3 regions of the Streptomyces sp. NPDC059499 genome follow, and region 2 is predicted to be linked to each of the others. Evidence: predicted binding sites of a transcription regulator. Region 2 holds the regulator's gene; each other region holds the start of a gene.
The links. Region 2 encodes HrcA, which represses chaperone genes, less so after heat shock. Its sites were predicted from a motif close to TTNGCACTCNGNNNNNCNGAGTGCNAA; they were not measured.
Positions count from the first base shown of each region.

Region 1: a site for HrcA is predicted at 2,874-2,900, ahead of groES (co-chaperone GroES). Genes of this name have one in related genera too.
Region 3: a site for HrcA is predicted at 2,700-2,726, ahead of groL (chaperonin GroEL). Genes of this name have one in related genera too.

Region 1 is NZ_JBHYTT010000001.1:748,634-754,138, forward strand. It holds gene ACFW9O_RS03445 (SDR family NAD(P)-dependent oxidoreductase) at 1-562, shown strand, start outside; gene groL (chaperonin GroEL) at 690-2,312, opposite strand; gene groES (co-chaperone GroES) at 2,411-2,719, opposite strand; gene ACFW9O_RS03460 (polysaccharide deacetylase family protein) at 3,098-4,036, opposite strand; gene ACFW9O_RS03465 (methyltransferase domain-containing protein) at 4,193-5,401, shown strand; gene ACFW9O_RS03470 (hypothetical protein) at 5,402-5,505, opposite strand, start outside.
Region 2 is NZ_JBHYTT010000003.1:142,584-148,088, forward strand. It holds gene ACFW9O_RS09480 (nitronate monooxygenase) at 1-779, opposite strand, end outside; gene dnaJ (molecular chaperone DnaJ) at 911-2,047, opposite strand; gene hrcA (heat-inducible transcriptional repressor HrcA) at 2,048-3,064, opposite strand; gene ACFW9O_RS09495 (MBL fold metallo-hydrolase) at 3,230-3,952, shown strand; gene ACFW9O_RS09500 (DUF3097 domain-containing protein) at 3,978-4,796, shown strand; gene ACFW9O_RS09505 (hypothetical protein) at 4,945-5,505, shown strand, end outside.
Region 3 is NZ_JBHYTT010000019.1:2,076-7,580, forward strand. It holds gene ACFW9O_RS31280 (glycosyl hydrolase family 28-related protein) at 1-71, opposite strand, end outside; gene ACFW9O_RS31285 (DinB family protein) at 265-774, opposite strand; gene groL (chaperonin GroEL) at 915-2,537, opposite strand; gene ACFW9O_RS31295 (cold-shock protein) at 2,848-3,054, opposite strand; gene ACFW9O_RS31300 (MoaD/ThiS family protein) at 3,534-3,809, opposite strand; gene thrC (threonine synthase) at 3,837-5,132, opposite strand; SAM riboswitch class I at 5,150-5,277, opposite strand; gene ACFW9O_RS31310 (glucosyl-3-phosphoglycerate synthase) at 5,431-5,505, shown strand, end outside.

The sequences.
Region 1 (5,505 bases), on a different contig from region 2:
CCGCCAGAACTCCGTGGACCTGCTGGTCAACAACGCCGGGTTCGGCAACAAGGGCCGCTATCTGGACGTTCCCATGGCGGCCGAACTGACCATGCTGAAGGTGCACTGCGAGGCCGTGCTGCGGCTGACCTCGGCAGCGGCGGCCGGGATGCAGGAGCGCGGACGCGGCGGGGTGGTCAACGTGGCCTCCGTGGCCGCCTTCCTGCCCCGGGGCACGTACGGTGCGTCGAAGGCGTGGGTCGTGCAGTTCACCCAGGGCGCGGCCAAGGACCTCGCGGGGTCGGGGGTGCGGCTGATGGCCCTGTGTCCCGGCTTCGTACGGACGGAGTTCCACGAGCGGGCCGGCATGGGGACGGGCAACATCCCGGACTGGATGTGGCTCGACGCGGACAAGCTGGTCTCGACGGCCCTGGCCGATCTGGCCCGGGGCAAGTCGGTGTCGATTCCCGACCCGCGGTACAAGGCGCTGATGGGCCTCGTGAAGGTGGCGCCGCGGGGCCTGCTGGGCGGGGTGACGTCCCGCGCGGGCCGCACGTACGGCCCCAAGTACGGCTCCGAGTAGCGGGCGGGCCGGGCAGTTTCCCCCGGCCGGGCGGCACGCGACGACCCGAGCGCGGTGCCCCCGCAACGGCCGAGGCCCGGTGCCCCCGCGACGGGGGTACCGGGCCTCGGCTGCGTACCGGGTCGTACTAGTGGGAGTGCCCGTGGCCGTGACCGGCGTCGGACTCTTCCTCGGCCGGCTTCTCGACGACCAGGGTCTCGGTCGTGAGCAGCAGCGACGCGATGGACGCGGCGTTCTCCAGGGCGGAGCGGGTGACCTTGACCGGGTCGATGACGCCGGCCTTCACCAGGTCGCCGTACTCGCCGGTCGAGGCGTTGAAGCCCTGGCCCTTGTCGAGCTCGGCGACCTTCGCGGTGATGACGTAGCCCTCGAGGCCCGCGTTCTCCGCGATCCAGCGCAGCGGCTCGACGGCGGCGCGGCGCACGACCGCGACACCCGTGGCCTCGTCGCCGGTCTTGCCGAGGTTGCCCTCGAGGACCTTGACGGCGTGGACCAGGGCGGAGCCACCACCGGAGACGATGCCCTCCTCGACCGCGGCGCGGGTCGCGGAGATGGCGTCCTCCAGACGGTGCTTCTTCTCCTTGAGCTCCACCTCGGTGGCAGCACCGACACGGATCACGCACACGCCGCCGGCCAGCTTCGCGAGGCGCTCCTGGAGCTTCTCGCGGTCCCAGTCGGAGTCCGTGGACTCGATCTCGGCCTTGATCTGGTTGACGCGGCCCTTGACGTCGGCGGACTCGCCGCCGCCGTCGACGATGGTCGTGTCGTCCTTGGAGACGGTGACGCGGCGGGCGGTGCCCAGCACGTCCAGACCGGCCTGGTCGAGCTTGAGGCCGACCTCCTCGGCGATGACGGTCGCACCGGTGAGGGTGGCGATGTCGCCGAGCATGGCCTTGCGGCGGTCACCGAAGCCCGGGGCCTTCACCGCGACGGCGTTGAAGGTGCCACGGATCTTGTTGACGACGAGGGTGGAGAGCGCCTCGCCCTCGACGTCCTCGGCGATGATCAGCAGCGGCTTGGAGCCACCCGACTGGATGACCTTCTCCAGCAGCGGGAGCAGGTCCTGGATCGAGCCGATCTTGCCCTGGTGGATCAGGATGTACGGGTCGTCGAGGACGGCCTCCATACGCTCCTGGTCGGTCACCATGTACGGGGACAGGTAGCCCTTGTCGAAGGCCATGCCCTCGGTGAACTCGAGGTCCAGACCGAAGGTGTTGGACTCCTCGACGGTGATGACACCGTCCTTGCCGACCTTGTCCATCGCGTCGGCGATGAGCTCGCCGACCTGCGAGTCCTGCGCGGAGAGCGCGGCGACGGCGGCGATGTCGGACTTGTCGTCGATCGGGCGGGCGGTCGCGAGGAGCTCCTCGGACACGGCCTTGACCGCGGCGTCGATGCCCTTCTTCAGGGCGGCCGGGGAAGCACCCGCGGCGACGTTGCGCAGGCCCTCGCGGACGAGCGCCTGGGCCAGGACGGTGGCGGTGGTGGTGCCGTCACCGGCCACGTCGTTGGTCTTGGTCGCCACCTCCTTCACCAGCTGGGCACCGAGGTTCTCGTACGGGTCGTCGAGCTCGACCTCGCGCGCGATGGTGACACCGTCGTTGGTGATGGTGGGAGCGCCGAACTTCTTGTCGATGACGACGTTGCGGCCCTTGGGGCCGATCGTCACCTTCACCGTGTCGGCAAGCTTGTTGACGCCGCGCTCAAGGGCGCGACGGGCGTCCTCGTCGAACTTAAGAATCTTCGGCATGGGCTGTACTTCCCTCTCGAACGAACTGCGCCCCTCGCCGCCCGGCTAGGTATTTCGCAGGGGGCCAGGGGCGCAGAACACAAGCAAACGTGGGTGAATTACTTCTCGATGATCGCGAGCACGTCGCGAGCCGAGAGGACGAGGTACTCCTCGCCGTTGTACTTCACCTCGGTGCCGCCGTACTTGCTGTACAGAACGACGTCGCCGGTCTTGACGTCGAGCGGCAGGCGCTCGCCGTTCTCGAAGCGGCCCGGGCCCACGGCCAGGACGACGCCCTCCTGGGGCTTCTCCTTGGCGGTGTCCGGAATGACCAGGCCAGAAGCCGTGGTCTGCTCAGCGTCGAGCGGCTGGACCACAATGCGGTCCTCGAGCGGCTTGATCGCAACCTTGGAGCTGGTGGTCGACACGATCCGGTCTCCCCCTTCGGAGATCTCACGGGGTTTAACAGTCTGTGGGTGGCGACCAGGTCGATCCGTCGTCGCGGGTGCCGGACCTGCCCTGTCGCGCGGTGATGCTGGCACTCTCCAGTGGGGAGTGCCAGACCTGAGACTATGACCGCGATTAGCACTCGGTCAAGCGGAGTGCCAATTCACCACCCGCGCGTGGCGGGGAGACCGGGCCCCCGGGCCGCACGGGGCCGGCTGCCGGACGGGATTCCGCACGGGCACCGTACGGACAACGCGGGGGCGCGCCGCGGCGTTCCGTACCTCCTGAACGGCTTGCGCGGAGGGCGGCGGCGACGCGCACGCACCGCTCCACGGGCATGCGCGGGGGACCGGAAACTCTCAGACGTAGTCCTCCAGCCTGGCCACGGCGTACCCCTTGTCGGTGATCGTCTTCATGACCTGGCGGACCATGTCCGCCATGGATCCCTTCCAGTTCGCCCGCCCGCGGAAGTGGGTGAGGATGATGTCGCCGGGGTGCAGGTCCCGGTCCCACTCCCGCCATTCCATGCGATCGGGGAAGGCCTCCGCGTTCCACAGGGGCACGGCCTTGACCCCGCAGGACTGCGCGATGCGCAGGGTGTCGCGGTTGTAGTTGCCGTACGGCGGCCGGAAGAGGGTGGGCCGCTTCCCGAAGTACCTCTCGATCTTGTCCTGTTCGCCGCAGATCTCCCGCCGCTGATCGGCCTTCGAGAGCCCCGGCAGATAGCGGTGGTTCAGCGTGTGGTTGCTGAGGGTGACCCCGCGGGCCTGCATCTCCTTGAAATAGCCGTAGTTGTCGCTCACCACGTAATCGCTGAGGAAGGCGCTGTACGGGATCTTCAGTTCCGTCATCATGCGCAGCAGTTCGGGGTCCTTCTCCGCACCGTCGTCCATCGTCAGGAAGACGATCCGCTCCTTGGTCGGAACGGTGGTGAAGACCGGCGGCAACTCTTCCCCGCCCTCGACCTCGAAACCCTCGCGGGTGGTGATGCGCGGCTTCACGGCGGGCGGCGCCGGGGCGACCAGGGGAACCTCGGCCAGCCCCCACTTCTTCGCCGCGGCCACGCGGGCGGCCCGCTCCCGCTTCAGCCGCTCGGCACGGGTATCGACCGCGGGGGCCTGCCCCGCCTGGGCGGCCGCACCCGGCTGCCCCGCGGCCGGCTTCCCCCGCGCGGCCCCGTCGCCGGACTCCGCCGCACACCCGGAGGCGACGGCGGCGGCCAGCAGGGCGACCAGAGCGGCGCAGACCGCTCTATGAGGCTTTGTGATGTTCTTTTCGTTTTGTCGTACTAGTTGCATGGCGCCGCATCCTGCCAGCCGGTCACCGGCCTCCTCCCGCGACACCTCCACCGGAGCCACCGCGTCCCCCGGCTGGCCCACAATGGACTCGTGAACGCCGCCCACTCCCCCGACGATCCCGCCGATCCCGCAGGCCCTACGGGTCCCGCAGGGCCCGTGGATCCCGCCGGTCCCGCAGATCCGCTCGTGGCCTTCGCCGCCCTGCGCAGCCCCGAGGGCACGGCGCTCCTGGACGAACTGCGCGACTACGACCCCGCCCGGGAACTGGCCACGGCCACCCGGCTGCGCCGCTCCCACCCGGCCGACCTGGTGTCGGCCGCGCTGGGCCAGGCGCGGCTGCGGCAGCGGGCCGCGGCGAAGTTCGGTGCCGAGGACGCGTACCGGATGTTCTTCACCCCGAACGGAGTGGAACAGGCGACCCGGACCTCGGTCGCCACCTACCGCGCCGCGCGGTTCGCCGGCCTCGGCGGCGTACGGAGCGTGGCCGACCTGTGCTGCGGGATCGGCGGGGACGCGATCGCCCTCGCACGGGCGGGCATCTCGGTCCTGGCCGTGGACCGCGACCCGCTGACCGCCGAGGTCGCCCGCGCCAATGCCGAGGCGCTCGGCCTCGACGGCCTCATCGAGGTGCGGTGCGCCGGTGTCACGGAGATCGACACCTCCCCGTACGACGCGGTCTTCGTCGACCCGGCCCGGCGTGGCGGGCGCGGCAGGATCTTCGACCCCGAGGCGTACTCGCCGCCGCTCTCCTGGGCGACCGCGGCGGCGCTGAAGGCCCCCCGCGCGGCGCTGAAGATCGCCCCCGGTGTCCCGCACGAGGCGATCGGACCGCAGGCGGAAGCCGAGTGGATCTCGGACGGCGGTGATGTGAAGGAGGCCGTGCTGTGGTTCGGCGAGGGTTTCACCCCGGGTGCCTTCCGGGCCACCCTGCTGCCCTCCCGCGCGACCCTGGTGGCCCCCGCCCCGCTCCCCGCACCGCCCGTCGGCCCCGTCGGACGCTTTCTGTACGAGCCCGACGGCGCCGTCATCCGGGCCCATCTGGTCGCCGACATCGTGGAGCGGTGCGGTGGCAGGCTGGTCGACGAGACGATCGCGTACGTGACGAGCGATCAGCCGTACGACTCCGACTACACGGCCGCGTACGAGATCACCGACCAGCTGCCCTTCAACATGAAGAAGCTGAAGGCCCTGCTGCGGGAGCGGAAGGTCGGCGTCCTGACCGTCAAGAAGCGCGGATCGGCGGTCGAACCCGAGGAGCTGCGCCGGAAGATGAAGCTCCAGGGGCCGCATGCGGCCACCGTGTTCCTCACCCGGGTGGCCGGCGCCCCGACGATGCTGATCGGGCACCCCGTGAAGCAGCCCTGATCAGTGGCGGGCGCCGCCGTCCACCCGGACCGGCGGCTCGGCCGGCGCCCCGATCAGCACCCGCACCACCCAACGGCGGTGGGCGAACGCCTTGACGACGCCGA
Region 2 (5,505 bases):
AGCGGGTTGGTCAGGGCCTGCTTGTGCAGCAGGTGCGCCCCGGACTCGGGGCAGGCCAGGAACGCCGTGCCGAGCTGCGCCGCGTCGGCACCCGCGGCGAGCACGGCCGCGATCTGGGAGCCGCGCATCAGCCCGCCGGCCGCGACGATCGGCAGCTGTACGGTCTCGCGGACCTGGGCGACCAGGGAGAGCAGCCCGGTGCCGGTGAGGCCCGCCTGCGCGTCGTCATGGTGCGTGGACTGGTGGCCGCCCGCCTCGACGCCCTGTACGCAGACGGCGTCGGCACCCGCCCACTGCGCGTTCCGCGCCTCCTGCGGGGAGGTGACCGTCACGACGGTGAACGTGCCGACGCCGGCGAACGCGTCGAGGGTGTCGCGGGCGGGGCAGCCGAACGTGAAGGAGACCACGGGTACCGGATCCTCCAGCAGTATCGCGACCTTGGCCTCGTAGCCGTCGTCGCCGCTGGAGTCCGGGTCGCCGAGCGGAGTCTCGTACCAGGCGGCCTCACCGGCGAGCTGGTGGCGGTACACCTCGACGGCGCTGGGGTCGGCGAGCGCCTGCTGCGGCATGAAGAGGTTGACGCCGAACGGCTGTCCGGTCAGCCCCCGCAGCTGTTTGACCTCGTTGTACATCCCGTCCGCCGTCTTGTAGCCGGCGGCGAGGAATCCGAGCCCCCCGGCCTCGGCGACGGCCCCGACGAGCTGCGGACAGGAGACGCCGCCCGCCATCGGGGCCTGCACGATCGGATACCGGCAGAGATCGGTCAGCGCCAAGGACATGACGGCATCGTGCCACGTCCCGTGCGGCGTGCCGAATCAGCCTTTTCCCGCCGGGCGTACGGCCCGTCGGCGAACGCCGCACCGCCCGCCGGAGAACCGGCGGGCGGTGCGGATGAAGCTCGGAAACCGGCTCAGCGGCCGTTGAAGGCGTCCTTCAGCCGGGAGAACAGCCCCTGCTGCCCCGGCTGGAACTGACCGGTGGGCCGCTCCTCGCCGCGCAGCTTCGACAGCTCCCGCAGGAGACGCTCCTGCTCGGGGTCCATCTTCGTCGGGGTCATGACCTCGACGTGCACGATCAGGTCGCCGCGCCCGCCACCGCGCAGATGCGTGATGCCGCGCCCGTGCAGCGGGACCGACTGGCCGGACTGGGTGCCCGGCCTGATGTCGATCTCCTCCAGGCCGTCCAGCGTCTCCAGCGGCACCTGGGTGCCGAGCGCCGCGGCCGTCATCGGGATGGTGACCGTGCAGTGCAGGTCGTCGCCGCGCCGCTGGAACACCGCGTGCGACAGCTCGTGGATCTCGACGTACAGATCGCCGGCCGGACCGCCGCCGGGGCCGACCTCTCCCTCGCCCGCGAGCTGGATCCGGGTGCCGTTGTCGACACCTGCCGGGATCTTCACGGTGAGGGTGCGCCGCGAGCGGATGCGGCCGTCACCGGCGCACTCGGGACACGGCGTCGGCACGACCGTGCCGAAGCCCTGGCACTGGGGGCAGGGCCGCGAGGTCATGACCTGGCCGAGGAAGGACCGGGTCACCTGGGAGACCTCGCCACGGCCGCGGCACATGTCACAGGTCTGGGCGGAGGTGCCGGGTGCGGCGCCCTCACCACTGCAGGTCGTACAGACGACCGCCGTGTCGACCTGGATGTCCTTGGTCGTGCCGAAGGCCGCCTCGGAGAGGTCGATCTCCAGCCGGATCATCGCGTCCTGGCCGCGCCGGGTACGCGAACGGGGTCCGCGCTGCGACGCCGTGCCGAAGAACGCGTCCATGATGTCGGAGAAGTTGCCGAAGCCACCCTGTCCGAATCCGCCCGCGCCACCGCCTCCGGAGGCGGACAGCGGGTCGCCGCCGAGGTCGTAGACCTGCTTCTTCTGCGGGTCCGACAGCACCTCGTAAGCGGCGTTGATCTCCTTGAACCGCTCCTGGGTCTTCGGATCCGGGTTGACATCCGGGTGCAGCTCGCGGGCGAGCCTGCGGAATGCCTTCTTGATCTCGTCCTGAGATGCGTCGCGGCGCACGCCGAGTACGGCGTAGTAGTCCGTGGCCACTTACGACTCCGCCAGGATCTGTCCGACGTAACGTGCCACTGCGCGTACCGCTCCCATCGTTCCGGGGTAGTCCATGCGGGTCGGTCCGACCACGCCGAGTTTGGCGACTGCCTCGTCGCCCGAACCGTAGCCGACCGCGACGACGGACGTGGAGTTGAGGCCCTCGTGGGCGTTCTCGTGCCCGATACGTACGGTCATGCCTGAGTCCTTGGCCTCACCGAGCAGCTTCAGCAGCACGACCTGTTCCTCCAATGCCTCCAGCACCGGCCGGATCATTACGGGGAAGTCGTGCCCGAAGCGGGTGAGGTTGGAGGTGCCGCCGATCATCAGCCGCTCCTCCGTCTCTTCGACCAGAGTCTCGAGAAGTACGGAGAGCACCGTCGAAACGGTCCCCCTGTCCTCGTTCTCGAAGGACTCCGGCAGGTCCTGCACCAGTTGCGGGACATCCGCGAAGCGGCGTCCGACGACCCGGCTGTTGAGCCGGGCCCGCAGATCGGCGAGAGAGGTCTCACCGAACGGAGCAGGGCAGTCGATCATACGCTGTTCGACCCGGCCGGTGTCCGTGATCAGTACGAGCATCAGCCGGGCGGGGGCGAGCGACAGCAGTTCGACGTGCCGCACCGTCGAGCGGGTCAGCGAGGGGTACTGCACGACGGCGACCTGCCGGGTCAGCTGCGCGAGCAGCCGCACCGTACGGCCCACGACGTCGTCGAGGTCGACCGCCCCGGCGAGGAAGTTCTGAATGGCCCGGCGCTCCGGCGACGACAGGGGCTTGACGCCCGCGAGCTTGTCGACGAAGAGCCGGTAACCCTTGTCCGTCGGGATACGCCCCGCACTCGTGTGCGGCTGGGCGATGAAGCCCTCGTCCTCCAGCACCGCCATGTCGTTACGGACGGTTGCCGGGGATACCCCGAGCTTGTGCCGCTCCGTGAGCGCCTTGGAGCCGACGGGCTCCTCCGTGCCGACATAGTCCTGGACGATGGCGCGCAGCACTTCGAGTCTGCGTTCGCTGAGCATCGCGCACACCTCCAGCTGTGGTTCTCCGGTGTCTGCCTGGCACTCTGTGCATTCGAGTGCCAGCAATCCCCCCGGTCAGTGTACGGGGGCGGGGTGGGCGAAGGGCAAGGGCGACCGGCCACGCCGTCGCGGGACTGCGCAGGTCGTTGCCGATAGCGTCGCCGCATGGACGCCTCTTGGGAAGAGTACGGCTGGGAGCGGTTGGGCAACGTTGTGGGGCGCCGGCGCCTTCCCGTCTGGGACGCGACGGCCGCACTGGTAGCCGGGACCGAGGGCGCGCTGCTCTACGACACCGGTTCCACGCTCCGGGAGGGCGTTGAACTGCGGACCCGGGCCGAGGGGCTGCTCGGCCGGAGGGTGACGCATATCGCACTGAGCCACCCGCACTTCGACCATGTGCTCGGCACCGCGGCCTTCGCCGGGGCGGAGGTCTACGGGGCGGTGGGCACGAGGGAGCTGCTGGGGCGCTGCGCGGAGGAGCTCCGCGCGGACGCGGTGCGCCACGGGATGCCCGAGCACGACGCCACCGTGGCGACGGACGTCCTGGTGGCCCCCCGACACGAGGTGAGCGGTGAGCGGACGCTCGACCTGGGCGGCGGCCTCCAGGTGCTGCTGGCCAACGTGGGGCCCGGCCACAGCGGCCACGATCTCGCGGTGCTGGTGCCTGGCTCTCCCGTGGTGGTGCTCTGCGGCGACCTGGTCGAGGAGTCCGGCGAACCGCAGGCGGGCCCGGACGCGGTCCCGGCCCGCTGGCCCGCCGCGCTGGACCGGCTGCTTGCCCTGGGCGGCGAGGAGGCGCTGTACGTGCCGGGGCACGGGGCCGTCGTGGACGCCGCGTTCGTACGGGCGCAGCGCGATCGGCTTGCTGCCCGGTTCGGCGTGTCCTGAGGGGCCGGCGATCTATCGTCGTGCCATGCGCAGCTACCAGCCGGACCTGACCCCGCCGTGGAAGCGGTCCGCTCCCGTCCCCGAGGTGCCCGCCGAGCCCGATCTGGTCGTGGAGGAGGTCGCCACCGGTTTCTGCGGTGCGGTGATCCGGTGCGAGAAGACGGCCCAGGGGCCGACGGTCACTCTGGAGGACCGCTTCGGCAAGCACCGGGTGTTCCCGATGGGGCCGCGCGGCTTCCTGCTGGAGGGCCGGGTGGTCACGCTCGTACGCCCGGCGGCCGGCGGGCCGGTCGGGCCGGCCCGTACGGCCTCCGGATCGGTCGCGGTCCCCGGGGCGCGGGCGCGGGTGGCGCGGGCCGGCCGGATCTACGTGGAGGGCCGGCACGACGCCGAGCTGGTCGAGCGGGTCTGGGGGGACGACCTGCGCATCGAGGGCGTGGTCGTGGAGTACCTGGAGGGCATCGACGACCTCCCGGCGATCGTGCGGGAGTTCGCCCCCGGCCCCGACGCCCGGCTCGGCGTCCTGGTCGACCATCTGGTTCCCGGCTCCAAGGAGTCCCGTATCGCCGCGCAGGTCACGGACGGGAACGTGCTGGTCGTGGGGCACCCGTACATCGATGTCTGGGAGGCGGTGAAGCCGTCGTCCGTGGGGATCCCGGGGTGGCCGGCCGTGCCGCGGGGCCAGGACTGGAAGACCGGCGTGTGCCGTTCGCTGGGGTGGCCGGAGAACACGGGCGCGGCCTGGCAGCACATTCTCTCCAAAGTGCGTTCGTACAAGGACCTGGAACCACAACTCCTCGGCCGCGTCGAGGAATTGATCGACTTCGTCACCCTTCCTGCCTGATGTCCCGGGAACGTTGAAGAGGATCCGGTATCGATCCCCATGAATGCCTGCGCCTCACACGCACCATCGGTTATTGAGAGGTGAGGGGCCCGGCGGTTTCAGGTGACCGGACGGGCCCAGCAGGAAAAACGGGGAAGGCCGGGGGCGGATGGCGCGCGAAGTGTGGCGGGACAGTGCGGAGAACGAGGCGGCCTCCGCTGTCTTCCACCTGATGCAGCAGCTGATCGACCAGTACCGGGTCAACCGGCCGGTGATGCCCCTGGTGGTCGCGCAGGCCGAGGACGCCGCTGCCGGGCCCGACATCGACGGCAGGGTCGCGCAGATCGTCCACCAGGTCCACCGGGCGAACCAGCTGCGCCGCGTCCCCGTGAAGCTGCTGGACAGCCACGGCTCCACCCCGTACGAAGCGGCGCTCTCGATGGTGCGCGCACTGACGGAGCGGCCATGGGAGGCCCGGGGCACCTCGCAGTACAAGCCCTTCACTTTTCCCCGCTCCCGTCTCCTCGACGCCATCGAACAGGCCACGGCGACAGTCGTCGCGCAGCAGTCCGAGCGGGCCGCTGCCCGCGGTGACCGCGACGAACGGATCCTGGAACAGCTGGGCAGCCTGCGCTGGCGGGCGAGCCGGTCGAGGGGGAACAACTGGTGGGGCTCGCTGCGTGCGTCGATCCGGCCGGAGACCTTCCTGGGTGCCGTCTTCATCGCCGTA
Region 3 (5,505 bases), on a different contig from region 2:
GGGGCGCCGCTCAGGGCGCCCAGTCCGACAACGGCGGCGGTCAACGCGGCGACCGTGATGTTCCGTGACATCGCATGCCCGTTTCTCTCGGAAGGTGGGGCGACAGTAGGGCGCGCCACACCACCACCACAAGAGTTCTGCCAGAACCTTTCTGATCGATGACGAATACATGCAGAGTCACGTCATGTTTTTGCGTTCACTGTTCGTGCGCAGAGCAGCCGGTCCGGAGCCCGCACCACGGAGCCCGTGCGACCACGACGGAGCTCAGGCCCCCACGGTGCCGTCGACGCCCTCCCGCAGGAAGTCCGCGTGGCCGTTGTGGCGGCCGTACTCCAGGAGCACGTGCACCATGACCATCCGCAGGGACACCTCCTTCTCCCAGCGCGGCTGGAGGCCCAGCACGTCCAGGGACTCGGCCTCCCTCTCGATCCGGCGCGAGTTCTCCACCTCGGCCTCCCAGGCGCCGAAGGCCTCCTTCCTGGTCGAGGCACTCGCGTCGTACGCCGCCTGGAAGTCGATCCGGTCGGACCAGACCATGGGCGCCCCGTTGTCCTCGAACACACGGCGGAACCAGGCCCGTTCCACCTCGGCCATGTGCCGCACCAGTCCGAGCAGCGAGAGCGTGGACGGGGGCATCGACTGCCGCCGCAGCTCCTCGTCGTCCAGCCCTTCGCACTTCATGGCCAGGGTCGCTCGGTGGTAGTCGAGAAAGGCGCGCAGGGTCTCGCGCTCGTCGCCGGAACTCGGCGGCCCGGTACGGGAGTCGGTGGTCATCCTTGTGCGCTCCTCAGGGATGGCTGCAGGGGCCGTCAGTATCCGGTACCGACGCGGGGACACGACGACGCCGGCCCCCGGGAGAAATCCCGGGGGCCGGCGTCGTACGGGTACTGCGTGGAGCTGCTGATCCCAGGGGATCAGAAGTCCATGTCACCGCCCGGCATGCCGCCCGGAGCAGCCGCAGAGGCCTTCTCCGGCTTGTCGGCGATGACGGCCTCGGTGGTGAGGAAGAGCGCGGCGATGGACGCGGCGTTCTGCAGAGCGGAGCGCGTGACCTTCGCCGGGTCGATGATGCCCTCGGCGATCATGTCGACGTACTCGCCGGTCGCGGCGTTGAGGCCGTGACCGATCGGAAGGTTGCGCACCTTCTCGACGATGACGCCACCCTCGAGACCACCGTTGACGGCGATCTGCTTGAGCGGGGCCTCCAGCGCGAGCTTGACGGCGTTGGCACCGGTGGCCTCGTCACCCGTCAGGTCGAGCTTCTCGAAGACGGCCGTGGCCTGCAGCAGCGCGACGCCACCACCGGCGACGATGCCCTCCTCGACGGCGGCCTTGGCGTTGCGCACCGCGTCCTCGATGCGGTGCTTGCGCTCCTTGAGCTCCACCTCGGTCGCGGCGCCGGCCTTGATGACGGCCACGCCGCCGGCCAGCTTCGCGAGGCGCTCCTGGAGCTTCTCGCGGTCGTAGTCCGAGTCGGAGTTCTCGATCTCGGCACGGATCTGCTTGACGCGGCCCTGGACCTGGTCGCTGTCACCCGCTCCGTCGACGATCGTGGTCTCGTCCTTGGTGATGACGACCTTGCGGGCCTTGCCGAGCAGGTCGACGCCGGCGCTCTCGAGCTTGAGGCCGACCTCCTCGGAGATGACGGTGCCACCGGTGAGGATGGCGATGTCGCCGAGCATGGCCTTGCGGCGGTCACCGAAGCCCGGAGCCTTGACGGCGACGGACTTGAAGGTGCCACGGATCTTGTTGACGACCAGGGTCGACAGGGCCTCGCCCTCGACGTCCTCCGCGATGATCAGCAGCGGCTTGCCCGACTGCATGACCTTCTCGAGCAGCGGAAGGAGGTCCTTCACGTTGCTGATCTTGGAGTTGACGATCAGGATGTACGGGTCGTCGAACGACGTCTCCATACGCTCCATGTCGGTCGCGAAGTACGCCGAGATGTAGCCCTTGTCGAAGCGCATACCCTCCGTGAGCTCGAGCTCCAGACCGAAGGTCTGGGACTCCTCGACGGTGATGACGCCTTCCTTGCCGACCTTGTCCATCGCCTCGGCGATCTTGGCGCCGATCTCGGTGTCGGCAGCGGAGATGGAGGCCGTCGAAGCGATCTGCTCCTTGGTCTCCACGTCCTTCGCCTGCTCCAGCAGAGCGGCGGAGACGGCCTCGACGGCCTTCTCGATGCCACGCTTGAGAGCCATCGGGTTGGCACCCGCGGCGACGTTGCGCAGGCCCTCGCGGACGAGCGCCTGGGCGAGAACGGTTGCGGTGGTCGTACCGTCGCCGGCGACGTCGTCCGTCTTCTTGGCGACCTCCTTGACCAGCTCCGCACCGATCTTCTCGTACGGGTCCTCGAGCTCGATCTCCTTGGCGATGGAAACACCATCGTTGGTGATCGTGGGCGCGCCCCACTTCTTCTCGAGGACGACGTTTCGGCCCTTGGGGCCGAGGGTGACCTTGACGGCGTCGGCGAGCTGGTTCATCCCGCGCTCGAGACCGCGCCGTGCCTCCTCGTCGAACGCGATGATCTTGGCCATGTGAAGTGGTCCTCCCGGACAGGGGTGGATTTCTCCGGACCGAGAGGCGCCCGCGACGGACGGCCAGCGTGCTCAGCGGTTCCTTGCCCCGTGAGCCTGCGGGCCTCACCGGCCCGGTCCAAGTTTCTGTCACTCTCACCTGGAGAGTGCTAACGCCAATGATTAGCACTCGACCCCTGCGAGTGCAAGCGTCCCCCTCCAGATGTGGACAACCGCCGGGGGCTCGCGGGACGCACGCAGGGCCCGTACCCCTCTTCGGAGGTACGGGCCCTGCGTGTGTGAGTAGTGTCGTTGGCCGACCGCGCCGAGCTCAGCCGACGGCGAGCTTGACCATGTCCGCCTGCGGCCCCTTCTGGCCCTGCGAGATTTCGAATTCAACTCGCTGACCCTCTTCGAGGGTGCGGTACCCGTCCATCTGGATCGCGCTGTAGTGGACGAAAACATCCGCACCACCGTCGACCGCGATGAAGCCGTACCCCTTCTCCGCGTTGAACCACTTGACGGTGCCCTGAGCCATGCCTAACTCCCCTATTACTGGCCCTTGCACAGGACCGCACTTCGCGGGCCCGGGTCAGAACTCACCCTCCGACAGGAGAGGGTGGCGTGCGCCGGAACGCGTCGACCGCGGCCGAATGTATCTGCCCAACTGCCCTCTGCAACAGGGCAATCGGACGAGAATTCTGGGCACAGCTGAACGCCCGGATAGGTGCAACTCACAAGATTCCAGGGCAAGTCGGGCCTGACAAAGGCCACTTATGGCGCAAGGAGTTCACGTACTTTGGCTGCTTCTTATCGCGACCGGGCGCATTCTCATATGCGGGCGGCACAGGCAGCGGAGGGGACTTCCCCAACTGTACCGCGCTCAACCATGCAGAATTGCCCCCTCCGCTTCTCTTGCGGAGGGGGCAACGGTGTTCACGCTGTGAAGTCGTACAGGAGGCTCGGCCTCCGGCAACGGTGCCCGGCGGCCGGCCTCCGGGCACGGTGCTCGGCGGGTCAGCCTCCGGCGACGGCCGGGATGATCGAGATGCCGGCGCCGTCCGGGGTCGCGGTCTGCAGGCCGCCCTCGAAGCGCACGTCGTCGTCGTTGACGTACACGTTCACGAAGCGGCGCAGCTTGCCCTGGTCGTCCAGGACGCGGGCCGCGATGCCCGGGTGGTTGTTCTCCAGGGACTCGATGACCTCGGAGAGGATCGTGCCCTCGGCCGGGACCTCGGCCTGACCGCCCGTGTAGGTGCGGAGGATGGTGGGGATACGGACCTTGACGCTCATGGGGTGCCTTCCTTCGGTCTCGGGTGGTCAGCTGGCGGCGAGGCCCGCGTCGCGGAACGCGTCCAGGCTCGGCCGGATCGTGGCCGACAGGCCGGTCGTCGGGGCGACGGCGTCCAGCGTCTTCAGGCCGTCACCGGTGTTCAGGATGACGGTGGTCAGCGTCGGGTCCAGCAGACCGGCGTCGATCAGCTTCTTCGTCACACCGACCGTCACACCGCCCGCGGTCTCCGCGAAGATGCCCTCGGTGCGGGCCAGCAGCTTGATCGCGTCGACGACCTGCTCGTCGTTGACGTCCTCGACGGCACCGCCGGTGCGCCGGGCGATGTCCAGGACGTACGGGCCGTCGGCCGGGTTGCCGATCGCGAGGGACTTGGCGATCGTGTTCGGCTTCTGCGGCCGTACGACGTCGTGCCCGGCCTTGAAGGCGGTGGAGACCGGGGAGCAGCCCTCGGCCTGGGCACCGAAGATCTTGTACGGCCTGTCCTCGACCAGGCCGAGCTTGATCAGCTCCTGCAGGCCCTTGTCGATCTTCGTGAGCTGCGACCCGGACGCGATCGGGATGACGATCTGGTCGGGCAGCTGCCAGCCGAGCTGCTCGCAGATCTCGTACGCCAGGGTCTTGGAGCCCTCGCCGTAGTACGGGCGGAGGTTGACGTTGACGAAGCCCCAGCCCTCACCGAGCGGGTCGCCGATGAGCTCCGAGCAGAAGCGGTTGACGTCGTCGTAGTTGCCCTCGATGCCGACCAGTTCGCCGCCGTACACCGCGGCCATGACGATCTTGCCCTGCTCCAGGTCGTGCGGGATGAACACGCACGAGCGGAAGCCGGCGCGGGCCGCCGCGGCGCCCACCGCACCCGCGAGGTTGCCGGTGGAGGAGCAGGACAGGGTGGTGAATCCGAAGGCGCGGGCGGCCTCGACGGCGATCGCGACGACACGGTCCTTGAAGGAGTGCGTCGGGTTGCCGGAGTCGTCCTTGACGTACAGACCGCCGGTGACGCCCAGCTCACGGGCGAGGTTGTCGGCCTTGACCAGCTTCGTGAAGCCGGGGTTGATGTTGGGCTTGCTCGCGACATCGGCCGGAACGGGCAGCAGCGGCGCATAGCGCCAGATGTTGTCGGGGCCTTCGGCAATGCGCTTCTTGAGCTCTTCCGGGGAGCCGCTCGGCAGGTCGTACGCCACTTCGAGCGGCCCGAAACAGGACGCACAGGCGAAAATGGGACCGAGCTCGAAACGCTCGCCGCATTCGCGGCAGGAAAGTGCTGCGGCGGAACCGAGGTCCACGGCAGAAGAATCGGTGTTCGCTGCAACTGTCTGAACAGACATGATGGCGGAGCCCTTTCTCCTCATCTTCCTTGCGGCGTATTTCGCCACAAGACGGAATTGGCACCTTCCCCACCGTGACCTTGCGGTCGGCAGGGGGGTTGCCGGGACTTCAACGGGCCGTTCCCTCAGTCCCTCTGGATGAGCGCTATGGCACCGGACCATCGATCCGGGCATTTATTCGCGGACCGACCCCGACATGCGAGGGTCATCCGCGTTGTTCAAGACTGTAACCGAAGCCCTGGACGATTGAGATAGTCGTCCGAACCGCGAGATGGATCACATACAGGGAGTATCGACCGTGCTGGAAGAGGTGGAACGCTGGCTGACCAGGCGTTCCTGGTCGGCCGACGACCGCCCGCTCGACCGCCTCACG